Regions from separate parts of the Streptomyces polygonati genome, predicted to be linked through region 1. Evidence: riboswitches for the same ligand, from Rfam matches in the RefSeq annotation. Region 1 holds a riboswitch; each other region holds the start of a gene.
What was found. A riboswitch is a leader RNA that binds a small molecule or an ion and turns the genes downstream of it on or off. The one in region 1 is predicted to bind S-adenosylmethionine.
Positions count from the first base shown of each region.

Region 1 (5,028 bases):
GAGCCCGCACCCCCCTTAGCCGGGTGCGAGCCCTTCGTGCGTGAGAAAACGTGAGAACGCCGCGTCGATGGTCGAACGCGCCGGGATGTCAGCCTGCCAGCCGGACCATGTCCGCCTGCGGCCCCTTCTGACCCTGCGAGATCTCGAACTCGACTCGCTGGCCTTCTTCGAGGGTGCGGTAACCGTCCATCTGGATCGCGCTGTAGTGGACGAAAACATCCGCACCACCGTCGACCGCGATGAAGCCGTAGCCCTTCTCCGCGTTGAACCACTTGACGGTGCCCTGAGCCATTCCTAACTCCCCTATTACTGGCCCTATCGCAGCCCCGCACTCCGCGGGCCCGGGTCAGACCTCACCCTCCGGAGCGACCCTTACCGTGGACGGGTGGGAGCCCTGGGAGGTGTGCGCCGGAACGCGTCGACCGCGGCTGAATGTATCTGCACGGATGCCCAGTGCAACAGGTCAATCGGACGAGAATTCTGGGGCTGACTCATCGGAAATAACCCAGGAAAAAACGATAAGACGGGGCATCTCGGGCCGGACAAACCCGACCAATCAGAAAATTCGCATGTGAATTTGGCGATAAATCGCCGCACCTGGCCGCGCCGGCCCCAACTCACTTGCCCCCGGCAACTGTACAACATTTCAACTATCTCCCCGCGCCACCCCGGCACGGCGACGCCCCGCCCACCACAGCGGGTGAGCGGGGCGCAAGATCGGACAACGTCCGCCAAAGATCCGCGTCAGAGCTTCATACAGAAACGCGGCGGTTCCGTTTCAGCCGCCCGCGACCGCGGGAATGATCGAGACACTGGCGCCGTCCGGCACCGCGGTGTCCAGCCCTTCGGAAAAACGCACATCGTCGTCGTTGACATAAACGTTCACGAAACGGCGGAGCTTTCCGCTGTCGTCGAGAACACGCGCCGAAATACCGGAGTGATTGCTCTCCAGCGAGGTGATGACCTCGGCCAGCGTCGCGCCCTCGGCCGGCACTTCCGCCTGGCCGCCGGTGTAGGTACGGAGAATGGTCGGGATTCGAACGGATGCGGTCATGCGAGGCCAGCCTCTCGGAACGCGGCAACGGTGGGGCGGATGACGGCGGTGGGTCCGGTGGTCGGAGCCACCGCGTCCAGGGTCTTCAGTCCGTCGCCGGTGTTCAGCACGACGGTCTCGGCGGCCGGGTCCAGCTGCCCGGTCTCGATCAGCTTCCTCAGCACGCCCACGGTCACCCCGCCGGCCGTCTCGCCGAAGATGCCCTCGGTCCGGGCCAGCAGCTTGATCGCGTCCACGATCTGCGCGTCGTCGACATCCTCGATCGCGCCGCCGGTGCGCCGGGTGATGTCCAGGACGTACGGCCCGTCGGCCGGGTTGCCGATCGCCAGCGACTTGGCGATGGTGTCCGGCTTCACCGGCCGGACCACGTCCCGGCCGGCCTTGAAGGCCGCCGACACCGGTGAGCAGCCCTCGGCCTGGGCGCCGTAGATCTTGTAGGGCTTGTCCTCGACCAGGCCGAGCTTGATCAGCTCCTGCAGGCCCTTGTCGATCTTGGTGAGCTGGGAGCCGGAGGCGATCGGGATGACCAGGTTGTCCGGCAGCCGCCAGCCGAGCTGCTCGGCGATCTCGTAGGCCAGGGTCTTGGAGCCCTCGCCGTAGTACGGGCGGAGGTTGACGTTGACGAAGCCCCAGCCCTCGCCGATCGGGTCGCCGATCAGCTCCGAGCAGAAGCGGTTCACATCGTCGTACGAGCCCTCGATGCCGACCAGTTGGCCGCCGTAGACCGCGGCCATGACGACCTTGCCGGCCTCCAGGTCGTGCGGGATGAACACGCACGAGCGCAGCCCCGCGCGGGCCGCCGCGGCGCCCACCGCGCCGGCCAGATTGCCGGTGGAGGAGCAGGACAGCGTGGTCAGGCCGAAGGTGCGGGCGGCCTCCAGGGCGATCGCGACGACCCGGTCCTTGAAGGAGTGCGTCGGGTTGCCGGAGTCGTCCTTGACGTACAGGCCGCCGGTGATGCCCAGTTCGCGGGCGAGATTGTCGGCCTTGACGAGTTTGGTCCAGCCCGGGTTGAGATTGGGCCGGTCGGCGAGGTCGGCGGGCACCGGGAGCAGTGGCGCGTACCGCCAGATGCTGGTAGGGCCGGCCTCGATCCGGCGGCGCAGGCCCTCGGGGTCGCCCAGCGGCAGGTCGTAGGCCACTTCGAGCGGGCCGAAACATTCCTGGCAGGCGAAGATCGGGCTGAGCGGGAAGCGGGTGCCGCATTCCCGGCAGGACAGCGCCGCGGCCGGCCCGAAGGGGCGCGGGGTGGAGGGGGTGTCGTAGGTGCTGGCGACGGTTTGCACAGCCATGTCGGCGAGGCCCTTTCTCCTCATCTTCCCCGTGGCGTACGTCGCCACGAGACGGAATTGGCACCTTCCCCACCGTGTGACCTCGCGGTCGGCGGGAGGGTTGCCGGGGCTTCAACGGGCCGTTCCCTCTGCCCCTCTGGATGAGCGGTATGGCACCGGACGCGGTGATCCGGGCATTTGTCGTTCTTGTACGGCGGCCCCGGGATGCGAGGACCGTACGTGTTGCTCAAGACTGTAACTGAGAAGTGTCGTGTCCGAGCGTCGCGTCCGTACCGCGAGATGGGTCGGACGGAGTCGCACCGGGCACCGCAACCGGGCATCACAACCGGGTTTCACTCCGGCAGGGAGAAGCGCACGTGCTCGATGAAGTGGAGCGCTGGCTGGCGCACCGGTCGTGGTCGGCGGACGACCGGCCTCTTGATCTGCTGCTGGCCGCCAAACGCGCGGCGGGTCAGTGGGGCACGATCAGCGTGGTGCTGCCCGCGCTGAACGAGGAGGCGACGGTCGGCGCGATCGTCGCCGCGATCCGGCGCGACCTGATGACGCCGGAGGTCCCGCTGGTGGACGAGCTGGTGGTGGTCGACTCCGCCTCCGACGACCGTACGGCCCAGGTGGCCGCGCAGGCCGGCGCGCGGGTGGTGCGGCGGGACGCGATCCTGCCGCGGCTGCCGGCCGTGGCCGGCAAGGGTGAGGTGCTGTGGCGGTCACTGCTGGTCACCAGCGGTGAGATCGTCTGCTTCATCGACGCGGACCTGCGGGAGTTCGACACCCGGTTCGTGTCGGGCATCGTCGGGCCGCTGCTCACCGATCCCGCGATCGGCCTGGTCAAGGCGATGTACGACCGGCCGCTGGAGACCGGCGGCGAGGTGGTGGCGGCCGGGGGCGGCCGGGTCACCGAGCTGGTCGCGCGCCCGCTGCTGAATCTGCACTGGCCGCGGCTGGCCGGCTTCGTCCAGCCGCTGGGCGGGGAGTACGCGGCCCGCCGCTCGCTGCTGGAGCAGCTGCCCTTCCCGGTCGGCTACGGCGTGGAGCTGGGCATGCTGGTGGACGCGCTGGATCTGGTCGGCCTGGACGCGATGGCCCAGGTCGACGTGGGAGAGCGGCACCACCGCCACCAGGACGGCCAGGCGCTGGGCCGGATGGCCGCGACGATCTACCACACCGCCCAGCACCGCCTCTCCCGCGGCCACCTGGTCCGCCCCCGGCTGACGCAGTTCGACCGGGTGAGCGAGGAGGGGTTCGTGCCGCGCACCCATTCGGTGGATACGCAGGAGCGGCCGCCGATGCTGGAGATCGGCGAGTACGTGGCACGGCGTGCGGCTTGACCGGGCCCGGCGCCGGCCCTTCCGGCCGTTCTACGGGTGCGGGCCCCTCGTGGCCGCTCGCGCAGTTCCCCGCGCCCCTGACGGGGCCGTTCCCCCGCCCGGGAGCAGCCCGCGCCCCCGCGCCGGGGCACTGACCGTCGTTGTGCCCGTGCCGGCACGTCGTGGCCGCTCGCGCAGTTCCCCGCGCCCCTGACGGGGCGCGTTGTCCCTCCCCCCTGCCCCCGAGGGCGACGAGGCCACCGCGGACCCGCGGCCGGGGCTCCGGGCCGGCCCCCGGTGCCAGGGGCTGGCCCGGGGGCCGGGTAGGGGGCGACCAGGCAGGACGGAAGCGCAGCCCCGGGGGAAGAAAGGCGCGGACATGCCAGGGGGGTTGGTTTGAGGCACGGCGTGCCTGGCTAGGCTCGCCGCATGGTCGGAACGCAGCACGCTGCCCGGATTCTGGTCGCCTCCAACCGCGGCCCGGTCTCGTACACCCTCCGTGAGGACGGCACGCTGAGCAGCCGGCGCGGTGGCGGGGGCCTGGTGTCGGGGCTGAGTGCCATCGGGCCGGACGCCGACGCAGTGTGGGTGTGCGCGGCGCTGTCCGACGGCGACCGGGAGGCCGTACGGGAGGGGGTCGGCGAGGACGGCTCGCGGATGATCGCGGTCGACCCGCTGACATTCGAGGCGGCGTACAACGGGATCGCGAACTCGGTGCTGTGGTTCGTCCACCACATGCTCTACCAGACCCCGGTGGAGCCGGTCTTCGATGAGGACTTCCGCGGCCAGTGGGCCTCCTTCGAGGCCTACAACGCGGCCTTCGCGGACGCGCTGGCGCAGGAGGCGGCCGAGGGCGCCGCCGTGCTGGTACAGGACTACCACCTGTCGCTGGTCCCGGCGATGCTCCGTGAGCGCCGCCCGGACCTGCGGATCGGGCACTTCAGCCACACCCCGTGGGCGCCGCCGGACTACTTCCGGCTGCTGCCGGACGACGTGGCGGAAGAGCTGCTGGCCGGCATCCTGGGCGCCGACCGGGCCGCCTTCCTGACCCGCCGGTGGGCGGACGCCTTCGCCGCGTGCTGCGTCTCGGTGCTGGGAGCCACTCTTTCGGCGGATGGGCTGGAGGTTTCCTGGCGGGGCCGCACCACCCGGCTGGGGGTGCACGGACTCGGCGCGGACGGCGACTTCCTGCGGGAGCGGGCCCACCGGCCGGACGTGGCCGACTGGATGGAGACGCTGCGCGCCGAGACCGGGCCGGGCCGCAAGCTGATCGTGCGGGTGGACCGTACCGAGCTGTCCAAGAACATCGTCCGGGGTCTGCTCGCCTACCGCCAGTTGCTGGACGACCACCCCGATTGGCGCGGCCGCGTCGTCCACA
Region 1 covers NZ_JBHSBB010000013.1:204,983-210,010, reverse strand. The annotation lists gene ACFO3J_RS19140 (cold-shock protein) at 89-292, opposite strand; gene ACFO3J_RS19135 (MoaD/ThiS family protein) at 779-1,054, opposite strand; gene thrC (threonine synthase) at 1,051-2,346, opposite strand; SAM riboswitch class I at 2,364-2,493, opposite strand; gene ACFO3J_RS19125 (glucosyl-3-phosphoglycerate synthase) at 2,703-3,671, shown strand; gene ACFO3J_RS19120 (alpha,alpha-trehalose-phosphate synthase (UDP-forming)) at 4,080-5,028, shown strand, end outside.

Region 2 (5,028 bases), on a different contig from region 1:
GAGCGCGGCGGCGTGCAGGCCGCCGGTCCGGTCGAAGACGGCCTGCGCCGACCGCAGCCGGTCGGGCAGCGTCGCCAGCAGCGCCGGGGTGAGCCAGCGGCCGGTGGGTTCGGCGATCGGCAGCCGGGTGGCGGTGCGCACCGCGTCCAGGCTGGCCTTGCCGCACAGCCCGCAGGAGGAGGTGGTGTAGACGTTGCGCTCCAGTGTGATGTCCGGCATCGGCACTCCGGGCGCCAGCGTGACATCCACCACGTTGTACGTGTTCGTCCCGTCGGAGGTCGCGCCGGCGCAGTACACCACCGATGTCACCTCGTCGGCCGCCGCCAGCACCCCCTCGCTCACCAGGAAACCGACCGCCAGTGCGAAGTCATCACCCGGAGTACGCATAGTGATGGCCAACGGACGCCCGTTCAGGCGGATTTCCAGCGGCTCCTCGGCCACCAGCGTGTCCGCCCGGTGCCCGGCGGCACCGTCCCTGATCCGCAGTACACGCCGCCGTTCGGTGACTCGTCCCATGTCTCACCAGCCCCGGTCGTCTCACTGTGCGGTCGCTGCCGTCACAGCAGCGTGTCATAGGGTGAGGTGGGCCGCGCAGCGGTACCCACCGACTCACCAGAATGGCAGAGCGAGATGAACGACCAGCCGAGCGCCGAGGGCACCTTGATGGGCGACGAGCAGGCACTGGAGAAGCTGCGGGCCCTGCGCGGCAGCATCGACAACCTTGACGCCGCTCTCGTCCACCTTCTCGCCGAGCGCTTCAAGTGCACCCAGGAGGTCGGCGAGCTCAAGGCGGCCCACCACCTGCCGCCCGCCGACCCGGCCCGTGAGGCGGACCAGATCGCCCGTCTGCGCCGGCTGGCCATGGACGCGCGCCTCGATCCCGCCTTCGCCGAGAAGTTCCTCAACTTCATCATCGACGAGGTCGTGCGCCACCACCGCGCCATCGCCGCCCGCCCGCGCCCCGCCGACCCCTCCTGACCCGGGCCGTCCCTTCCCGCACCCCGCGCCCGATCCCCTTGCCCGGGCGCCGGAATCCCAGGTGAGGACCGCCGTCAATCCTTGGTATCGTGTCCCTGCCACCGCGACTTCAGGGTCGCGGCGGGCTACCTGGTCCGGGTGGCGGAATGGCAGACGCGCTAGCTTGAGGTGCTAGTGCCCTTTACCGGGCGTGGGGGTTCAAGTCCCCCCTCGGACACAGTTTTTCCCCGTGCGGGGGTGTTTCGTTTTCCCCCCGCCGGCAGGGCCGAGGACACTTCCCGGCCAGCTCGGCACCATTGTCTAAATGCCGTCGAGCGGTTAGCGTGATCCCCGGTTATGAGCGTCAGCGTGAAACCCTGGTTTGCTGACCGGCAACCCTCCATCGCGGTGGGGTGCTCCAGGTGACGACCCGACAGGACGACGTCCTGTAAGCGCGAGGCCCCGCGGGGCCGGATGAACACGGGGGTGATCACGTGCGCAAGAGATGCTCCGACAGCACGTTCCACCCGTACGGGTCCTTCGAGCTGCATGTCGTGCGCCGGCACGTCGATCTGCTCCGGGTGAGCAGCGCCCTGTGTCCGAGGCCGTGCCCGGTCCGCTGAGACCGGACCCGCACTCCGTTCCACCCCCACCCTCACCCCCATCTCACCGCCACGTCGCCCGGTCGACGGTGCGCGGTTCGCTCTGTCCCAGGTGACGACCGGTCGGCAGTGCCGCCGACCCGCCGAGTGATCCTCCGTCGCGACGCCCCGCACCCTGCCCGGCGCGCTCGCGTCCCTCCCTTACCCGGAAACGAGAACCTGATGCCCCGTCAGCTCAGACCTGTCCGGCACGGCCTCGCCGCCCTGTCCCTCGGCACGGCGGCGCTGGTGGCCCTGACCGCCTGCACCAGCGCGAAGAACGACGGCACTCCCGCCGGGACTTCGGCCGCGTCCCTCACCATCGGCACCACCGACCAGGTGACCAGCCTGGACCCGGCCGGGTCCTGGGACGCCGGATCGGGAACGATCGAGAGCGAGGTGTACGCCACGCTGCTCAGCGCCAAGAACGGCTCGTCGGAGGTGGCGCCGGACCTCGCCTCGGCGATCGAGCTGACCGGGCCCAAGGAGTACACCGTCACCCTGAAGGCGGGCCTGAAATTCGCCAACGGGCATGATCTGACGTCGTCCGACGTGAAGTTCAGCTTCGACCGGCAGCTCAGGATCGCCGACAAGAACGGCCCGGCCTCGCTGCTCTACAACCTCGCCTCGACCGCGGCCCCGGACCCCACCACGGTCGTCTTCACCCTCAAGTCGGCCAACGACACCTTATTTCCGCAAGTCCTGTCCACCAACGCCGGCTACATCGCCGACGAACAGGTCTTCCCCGCGGACAAGATCCTGGACGACACCGCCGTGGTGGCCGCCAAGCCGTGGAACGGCCCCTACGCGGTCGACAGCTACGACAAGAACTCGCTGGTCTCCTTCACCGCCAACAGCGCCTACCGGGGACTGCTCGGCACCCCGAAGACCGCGCACGTCCAGCTGAAGTACTACACCGACGCCAGCAACTTGAAGCTCGATGTGCAGCAGGGCGCCATCGACGCGGTCTACCGCACGCTGACCGTCACCGACCTGCAGGACCTCTCCACCAAGAGCGGGATCGTCGTACACACCGGTTCCGGCAACGGCATCCGGTTCATCGTCTTCAACTTCAAGACCCAGCCCTACGGTTCGGCCACCAAGCAGGCCGACCCCGCCAAGGCGCTCGCGGTCCGGCAGGCGGTCGCCGACTCCGTCGACCGGGCGCAACTCGCCTCGCAGGTCTACAAGAACACCTTCCAGCCGCTGTACACCTCCGTCCCGGACGGCATCACCGGCGCCACCCCTTCGCTCAAGGCGCTCTACGGCGACCAGCACGGCGGTCCGGACAAGGCCGCGGCGGCCAAGGTCCTGTCGGCGGCCGGGGTCAGCACACCGGTCACCCTCAGCCTGCAGTACAACACCGACCACTACGGCTCGTCCTCGGCCGACGAGTACGCCCTGATCAAGACCCAGCTCGAAGCCACCGGGCTGTTCAAGGTCAAGCTGCAGTCCACCGAGTGGGCGCAGTACGGCACCGACCGCGTCGCCGATCTGTATCCGCTCTACCAACTCGGCTGGTACGCCGACTATCTGGACGCCGACGACTATCTCGCCTCCTTCTACGCGGCCAACAGCTGGGTGAACAACGGATACGCCGATCCCGCCGTACTCGCGCTGATCAAGAAGGAGGAGACCGACACCGATCCGGCCGACCGCACCGCGGTGATCGAGCAGGTGCAGAACAAGGTCGCGGCCACCGTGCCGCTGCTGCCGCTGCTGCAGGGCTCCACCGCGATCGTCACCCGCAGTTCGGTCAGCGGCGTGCCGGCCGAGCTGGACAGCGCCTACCAGTTCCGCTGGGCGGAGCTCGCGAAGAAATGAGCGCCCTCATCCAGGAGGCTCCCGGCGCCGTCGGCCGGTCCGGCGGCGCCACCGGGAACGGACTCCTGCGCTATCTGGTGATCCGCTTCCTTCTCATGATCCCCACGGTGCTGGTCCTGGTCAGCGTGGTCTTCTTCCTGATGCACGCCACCGGAGACCCGATCACCACCGCCTTCGGCGACCGGCTCACTCCCTCGCAGCTGCACGCCAAACTCCACCAGGCGGGCTACGACCGGCCGTTGCTCACCCAGTACCTGGAGTATCTGCGCGCGCTGGCGGGCGGGGACTTCGGCCGGACCGCCACCGACAACCAGGCGGTGTCGCAGGTGCTGCGCACCTATGGCGCGGCGACCGTCGAACTGGCCGGCTACGCCATGATCGTCGCGCTGGCGGTCGGTGTGCCGCTCGGCATGGTCGCCGCGGCCTACCGGGACCGGGCTCCCGACGCGGCGCTGCGGCTGTTCGCGATCCTGAACTACGCGACCCCGGTCTTCTTCCTGGGGCTGCTGCTGAAACTCGTCTTCGCGGTCCGGCTCGGCTGGCTGCCGGTCTCCGGGCGGTCCAGTATCGGCGTCCAGCTCGAACTGGGGAATCAGACCAGCAGCACGGGCGTGTATCTGATCGACGCGATCCGCAGCGGCGACGGGTCCGCGGTGGCCGACGTACTGCGGCACGCGGTGCTGCCCGGCATCACCCTCGGGCTGCTCGTCGCCGGGGTACTGCTGCGGCTGGTCCGGACGAATCTGATCGGCACCCTGTCCGCCGACTACATCGAGGCCGCCCGCTCCCGCGGCGTGGGCCGCTTCCGGCTGGTGACCCGGCACGCGACCCGCCCGGCGCTGATCCCGGTGGTCACGGTGCTGGGACTCCAGGTCGCCGGGCTGCTGGGCGGCGCCGTGCTGACCGAGACCACCTTCGAGTGGAAGGGCCTCGGCTATGAACTGGCGCACTATCTGACGGTGCGTGACTACGCCGCGGTGCAGGGGATCGTGGCCCTGTTCGCTGTCGTCGTCGCGCTGACCAACTTCCTCGTCGACATCGCGGCGGCGCTGATCGACCCCCGGGTGAGGTACTGAGTGGCCGACGACCTTCTCGACCGGCCGGCCGCCGCGCCGCGCCGACACCGGAGCCCCCTGCCGGGCCGGCTGCGCGGCGTCGCCGGGCTGCAGCGCGCGATGCTGCTCACCGGCACGGTCCTGACCGGGATCTTCGTGCTGGCCGCGCTGTCCGCCCCCTTGCTCGCGCCCTACGGATACGCCCAACTGCAAAGCGGCGGGCGGCTGTTCGGATCGCAGCAGCACCCCAGCGGCGCTCATCCGCTGGGCACCACCATCGCCGGCTACGACGTGCTGTCCCGGACCCTGTGGGGCAGCAGGACGGCGCTGGAGATCATCGTCGGCGCGCTGGTGCTCTCGGTCTTCGCCGGGGTCCTGCTCGGCCTGGTCTCCGGCTATCTCGGCGGCTGGCTGGACCGGCTGCTGGTCGGCGCGGCCGACGCGATGTACGCGTTCCCCTCGCTGCTGCTGGCCATCATCATGTCGATCGTGATCAGCGGCGGGCAGTCGAGCCTGGTCGGGGGCTTGAGTTCGGCGGCCTGCTCGGTGGC
Region 2 covers NZ_JBHSBB010000006.1:22,658-27,685, reverse strand. The annotation lists gene fdhD (formate dehydrogenase accessory sulfurtransferase FdhD) at 1-516, opposite strand, end outside; gene ACFO3J_RS05545 (chorismate mutase) at 631-978, shown strand; tRNA gene ACFO3J_RS05540 (tRNA-Leu) at 1,111-1,195, shown strand; SAM riboswitch class IV at 1,311-1,418, shown strand; gene ACFO3J_RS05535 (putative leader peptide) at 1,452-1,580, shown strand; gene ACFO3J_RS05530 (ABC transporter substrate-binding protein) at 1,782-3,422, shown strand; gene ACFO3J_RS05525 (ABC transporter permease) at 3,419-4,498, shown strand; gene ACFO3J_RS05520 (ABC transporter permease) at 4,499-5,028, shown strand, end outside.
Region 2: it holds a riboswitch for S-adenosylmethionine, as region 1 does, so the genes downstream of both, ACFO3J_RS05535 (putative leader peptide) here and thrC (threonine synthase) in region 1, are expected to answer to the same signal.

Region 3 (5,028 bases), on a different contig from region 1:
GTCCACCGGCGCGCAGCCCGACTGGTACATGGGCTTCTCCGAAGGCCTGATCCGGGTGATGCCCGGCTGGGAGATCAGAGGCTTCGGCCACACCCTGGTCCTCGGTGTGTTCATCCCGCTGATGATCTTCCCGCTGGTGCTGGTGGCCATCGCGGTCTACCCGTTCATCGAGTCCTGGGTGACCGGCGACAAGCGGGAGCACCACCTGCTGGACCGGCCGCGCAACCGTCCGGTGCGCACCGGCTTCGGTGTGGCCTGGCTGACGGTGTACTTCGTCCTGCTGATCGGCGGCGGCAACGACATCGTCGCCACGCACTTCCATCTGTCGATCAACTCGATCACCTGGTTCGTCCGTATCGGCATCTTCGTGCTGCCGGTCTTCGCCTTCTGGGTGACCAAGCGGATCTGCATGGGGCTCCAGCGGCGCGACCGCGACAAGGTGCTGCACGGTCGCGAGACCGGCATCATCAAGCGGCTGCCGCACGGTGAGTTCATCGAGGTGCACGAGCCGCTGTCCCAGCAGCAGCTGCACGTGCTCACCGCGCACGACCAGCCCCGGCCGATCGACCCCGGACCCGAGGTCGACGAGAACGGTGTGGAGCGCAAGCTCAGCCCGATCGCGAAGGTCCAGGCACGGCTGTCCCAGGACTTCTACGGGGAGCACAGCCAGATTCCGAAGCCGACGGCGGAGGAGTACGAGGAGATCACTTCGGGGCACGGCGGTCACTGAGCCGCTCGCGCTCGGCGCCACCCACCCTCCCGGGCCGGGACCGGCACCCCCTCCACGGGGTGCCGGTCCCGGCCCGGGGCGTTTCTCCGTCCGCCGCGGCCGTCGTGGTTGCGCGCGCGGTTCCCCGCGCCCCTTTGGGGCTCGATCGTGCCGTCGGCGGCATCCAACAGGGGCGCGGGGAACCGCGCGACAGGGGCCGCGAGCGCAGGCGGGACGCCGATAGGCTGGATCCTGCCAGAGGGCGACCCCTTTCCAGGAGCGTGACCATGAGCGACGTGAACCCCGCCGGAGGCACCAGCATGAGTCCGCGGTCCTGGCCCGACGTACTGACCTCGCTGCTGGCCGGCCGCGACCTGAGCGGGGACGACACCGCCTGGGCGATGGACCGGATCATGCGCGGCGAAGCCTCCGACGTGCAGATCGCCGGGTTCGCGATCGCGCTGCGGGCCAAGGGCGAGACCGTCGAAGAGGTCGCCGGCATGGTCCGGACGATGTACGAGCACGCCAACCTCATCGAGGTGCCCGGCCGCACCGTCGACATCGTCGGCACCGGCGGCGACCTCGCCAGGACCGTCAACATCTCCACCATGGCCGCGATAGTGGTGGCCGGAACCGGTGCCAAGGTCGTCAAGCACGGCAACCGGGCCGCCTCCTCGGCCAGCGGCGCCTCCGACGTACTGGAGAAGCTCGGCGTCAATCTGGAACTGACCCCGCAGCGCGTCGTGGAAGTGGCCGCCGAGGCCGGCATCACCTTCTGCTTCGCGGTGAAGTTCCACCCGGCGCTGCGCCATGTGGCCACCGCCCGCGCCGAGTTGGGAGTGGCCACCACCTTCAACTTCCTCGGCCCGCTGACCAACCCGGCCCGGGTCCGCGCCCAGGCCACCGGAGTGGCCGACCTGCGGATGGCACCGATCATGGCCGGCGTGCTCGCCGAACGCGGCTCCTCCGCGCTGGTGTTCCGCGGCGACGACGGCCTGGACGAGCTGACCACCACCGCCACCTCCCACGTATGGGTGGTGCGCGACGGCAAGGTCGAGCCGACGTCCTTCGACCCGCGCGATGTGGGCCTCGACCTGGTGCCGGTGGCGGCGCTGCGCGGCGGTGACGCCGCCCACAACGCCGATGTGGCCCGGCGGCTGCTGGCCGGTGAGCAGGGTCCGGTACGGGACGCGGTGCTGCTCAACTCGGCCGCCGCGCTGGTGGCGCTGTCCCCCGGCGAGGGGACGCTCGAAGAGCGGATCTCCGCCGGTCTGCTGGAGGCCGCGCGGTCCATCGACTCGGGCGCCGCCGCCGCCGTCCTGGACCGCTGGGCCAGGGCCAGCCACGCCTGACCGCCGCCACCCCCGCGCTCCCCGTCACCAGGCCGAAAGGCAGGCGCCGTCCGATTGCTGGACGGCGCCTTGCGCGTTCAGCGGCATATGGCAGAATCCCTTTCAGGTCACGAGTGACAGCGTTAAGGCCCCGGCTCGCTGTCCGGCAACCCTCCGTCCGAGGTGGGGTGCCCCGGGTGAGGACCAGGCTGTGAGCAAGCAAGGCTCGCAGCAAGCCGGACTTGGGGAGCTCTGTCATGACCGTGTTCAGCCCTGCCACCGCCGCCGACCGCGAGGTCCGTACGCCGCTGCCGGTACTGGGACGGGACGTGAGCGTCCCGCTGGTCACCGGCGGCGAGGTGACATACGCGGCCCTGGACTACGCCGCCAGCGCGCCCGCCCTCCAGCGGGTGTGGGACGACGTGGCCGCCTACGCCCCGTACTACGGCAGCGTGCACCGCGGCGCCGGCTATCTGTCGCAGCTGTCCACCGACCTGTTCGAGCAGAGCCGGGCGACCGTCGCCGAATTCCTCGGCTGTCGACCCGACGACGAAGTCATCTTCACCCGCTCCACCACCGATTCGCTCAATCTGCTGGCCGCCGCGCTGCCGGCCGGCACCCAGATCTTCGTCTTCGAGACCGAGCACCACGCCTCCCTGCTGCCCTGGGCCCGCGGTGAGGACGCCCGGGTCACCTGGCTGCCCGCCCCCCGCACCCCCGAGCAGGCCGTCGCCCAGCTCGACGTGGCCCTGCACGGCGCGCCCAAGGGCCCGAAGCTGGTGTGCGTCACCGGGGCGTCCAATGTCACCGGGGAGATCTGGCCGGTGCGCAAGCTGGCCGCCGCCGCCCACCGGCACGGCGCCCGGATCGTGCTGGACGCGGCCCAACTCGTCCCGCACCACGCGGTGGACATCGCCGCGCTCGACGTCGACTGGGTGGCCTTCTCCGGCCACAAGCTCTACGCGCCCTTCGGCGCCGGAGTGCTGGCCGGCCGCCCGGACTGGCTGCGCGAGGCCGAACCGTATCTGGCCGGCGGCGGCGCCACCCGCAAGGTGACCCGCACGGCCGACGGCGGCCTCGACGTGGTGTGGCACGAAGCGGTCGCCGCCCGGCACGAGGCGGGATCGCCCAACGTCATCGGCGCCTACGCCATCGCCTCGGCCTGCCGCGCCCTGTCCGAGGCCGGCTTCGACCGACTCGTCGCCCGCGAGCGGCAGTTGCTGGCCGAGCTGCGCGAGGGGCTGGCGGCGCTGCCCGAGGTCCGGGTGCTGTCCCTCTTCGGCGCCGACTCGGCCCGGGTCGGCGTCCTGTCCTTCGTCGTCCAGGGCTGGAACAGCTCCCACTTCGCGGCGGCGCTCTCCGCCGAGTACGGCATCGGCGTCCGCGACGGCCTCTTCTGCGCCCACCCGCTGGTCCGTACGCTGCTGGACAGCGAGCCCGACGAGCCCGGCGAATGCGGCGCCCCCGACGCGGCCCCGGGCGAGCGGTCCCTCAACGCGATCCGGGTCAGCTTCGGCGCCGGCACCCCCGACGAGCACATCGCCCGCTTCCTCGCGGCCGTCACCACGCTCGTCCAGGACGGCGCCCGCTGGAACTACCGCACTGAGAACGGCCGCTGCGTCCCGGCCCGCGACTGACAGGTGTCCGGGGGCGCGCTGACGTCCCGTCCTCAATCGCCGGACGGGCTCGACAAGTCGAGGTCGACCGGGCTTCGGCCCGTCCGGCGTTACGCGTCCAGCCCGATGGCGAACGCCGCCTCCAGGTCGTGCTGCGAATACGTCCGGAAAGCGACGTGCGTATCGGTGACCTGCACCCCCGGGATCTTGCTGATGCGCCCCGGGATGATGTCCGCCAGATCGTCGTGCCGGCCCACCCGGACCAGCGCGACGAGATCGTAGTTGCCGGTCACCGAGTAGACCTCGCTGACGTTGTCGAGCGCGGCGATGGACTCCGCGATCTCCGGGATCCGGTCGACAGACGTCTTGATGAGCACGATCGCGGTGATCACGACGGGATGTCTCCTTGGGTCGGCCTGATGACGAGGCTCACCTTACGCCGTGGCCGATAGCACACCCACGCGCACAGGAACCCGAAGGCGAAGCCCACCACATGGGCCAGATAGGCGACGCCCGGGCCGCCCCGGGCGGTCTGGGCCGCCAGCCACTGCAGGACGAACCAGAAGCCGAGCACCATCCAGGCCGGGAAGCGCAGCGGGATGAAGAAGAGGAAGGGGAACAGGCTCGTCACCCGCGAGCGGGGATAGAGGTAGAGGTACGCGCCCAGCGCCCCCGAGATCGCCCCCGAGGCCCCGACCAGGCTCTGCGTGCTGCCGGAGTGGCCGAGGGCGAAGCCGTAGGTGGCGAGGTAGCCGGCGGCCACGTAGAAGAGGGCGAAGCGGATCCGGCCCATGCGGTTCTCCACGTTGTCGCCGAAGACCCACAGGAACAGCATGTTGCCGATCAGGTGCACCCAGCCGCCGTGCAGGAACAGCGCCGTGAGGACCGAGAGCGGCGGCGATTTCCGGTAGCCGTGCGCGGCGGGGCAGCCGGCGGGCAGTACCAGCCGGCCGGGCGGCAGCTTGCCGTGGAACAGCTCGGTGGGGATGACCCCCCAGTGGTCGAAATACACCGCCTGCGCGCACGGCAGCCGCCCGGCGCCGCCGTACAGCGAGGTGAACCCGGACAGCGGGCCGAGCAGGAACACCGCGGTGCACAGGCCGATCAGCGTGTACGTCACCACCGGTGTGCGGCGGACCGGGTTCTTGTCGTACACCGGGATGACCATGGACCGATGATGACGGAACGGTCGTATCGGGCCGAGGTCGCCTCGCCGCAGCGCGGCGGACCGCCGAGGCCGTAGGGTGACCGGGACACACACCCGTGGTCCGTACCGGAAGGACCCACGGCGAACCGCCCGCCGAGCCATTCACGAGGTACTGAGCGGATTGACCCCCGCAACGGGGACAATGGAAACAGCAGACGGCGGCCG
Region 3 covers NZ_JBHSBB010000003.1:63,114-68,141, forward strand. The annotation lists gene qcrB (cytochrome bc1 complex cytochrome b subunit) at 1-730, shown strand, start outside; gene trpD (anthranilate phosphoribosyltransferase) at 997-2,061, shown strand; SAM riboswitch class IV at 2,167-2,284, shown strand; gene ACFO3J_RS02280 (aminotransferase class V-fold PLP-dependent enzyme) at 2,298-3,677, shown strand; gene ACFO3J_RS02285 (Lrp/AsnC family transcriptional regulator) at 3,767-4,048, opposite strand; gene ACFO3J_RS02290 (rhomboid family intramembrane serine protease) at 4,045-4,824, opposite strand.
Region 3: it holds a riboswitch for S-adenosylmethionine, as region 1 does, so the genes downstream of both, ACFO3J_RS02280 (aminotransferase class V-fold PLP-dependent enzyme) here and thrC (threonine synthase) in region 1, are expected to answer to the same signal.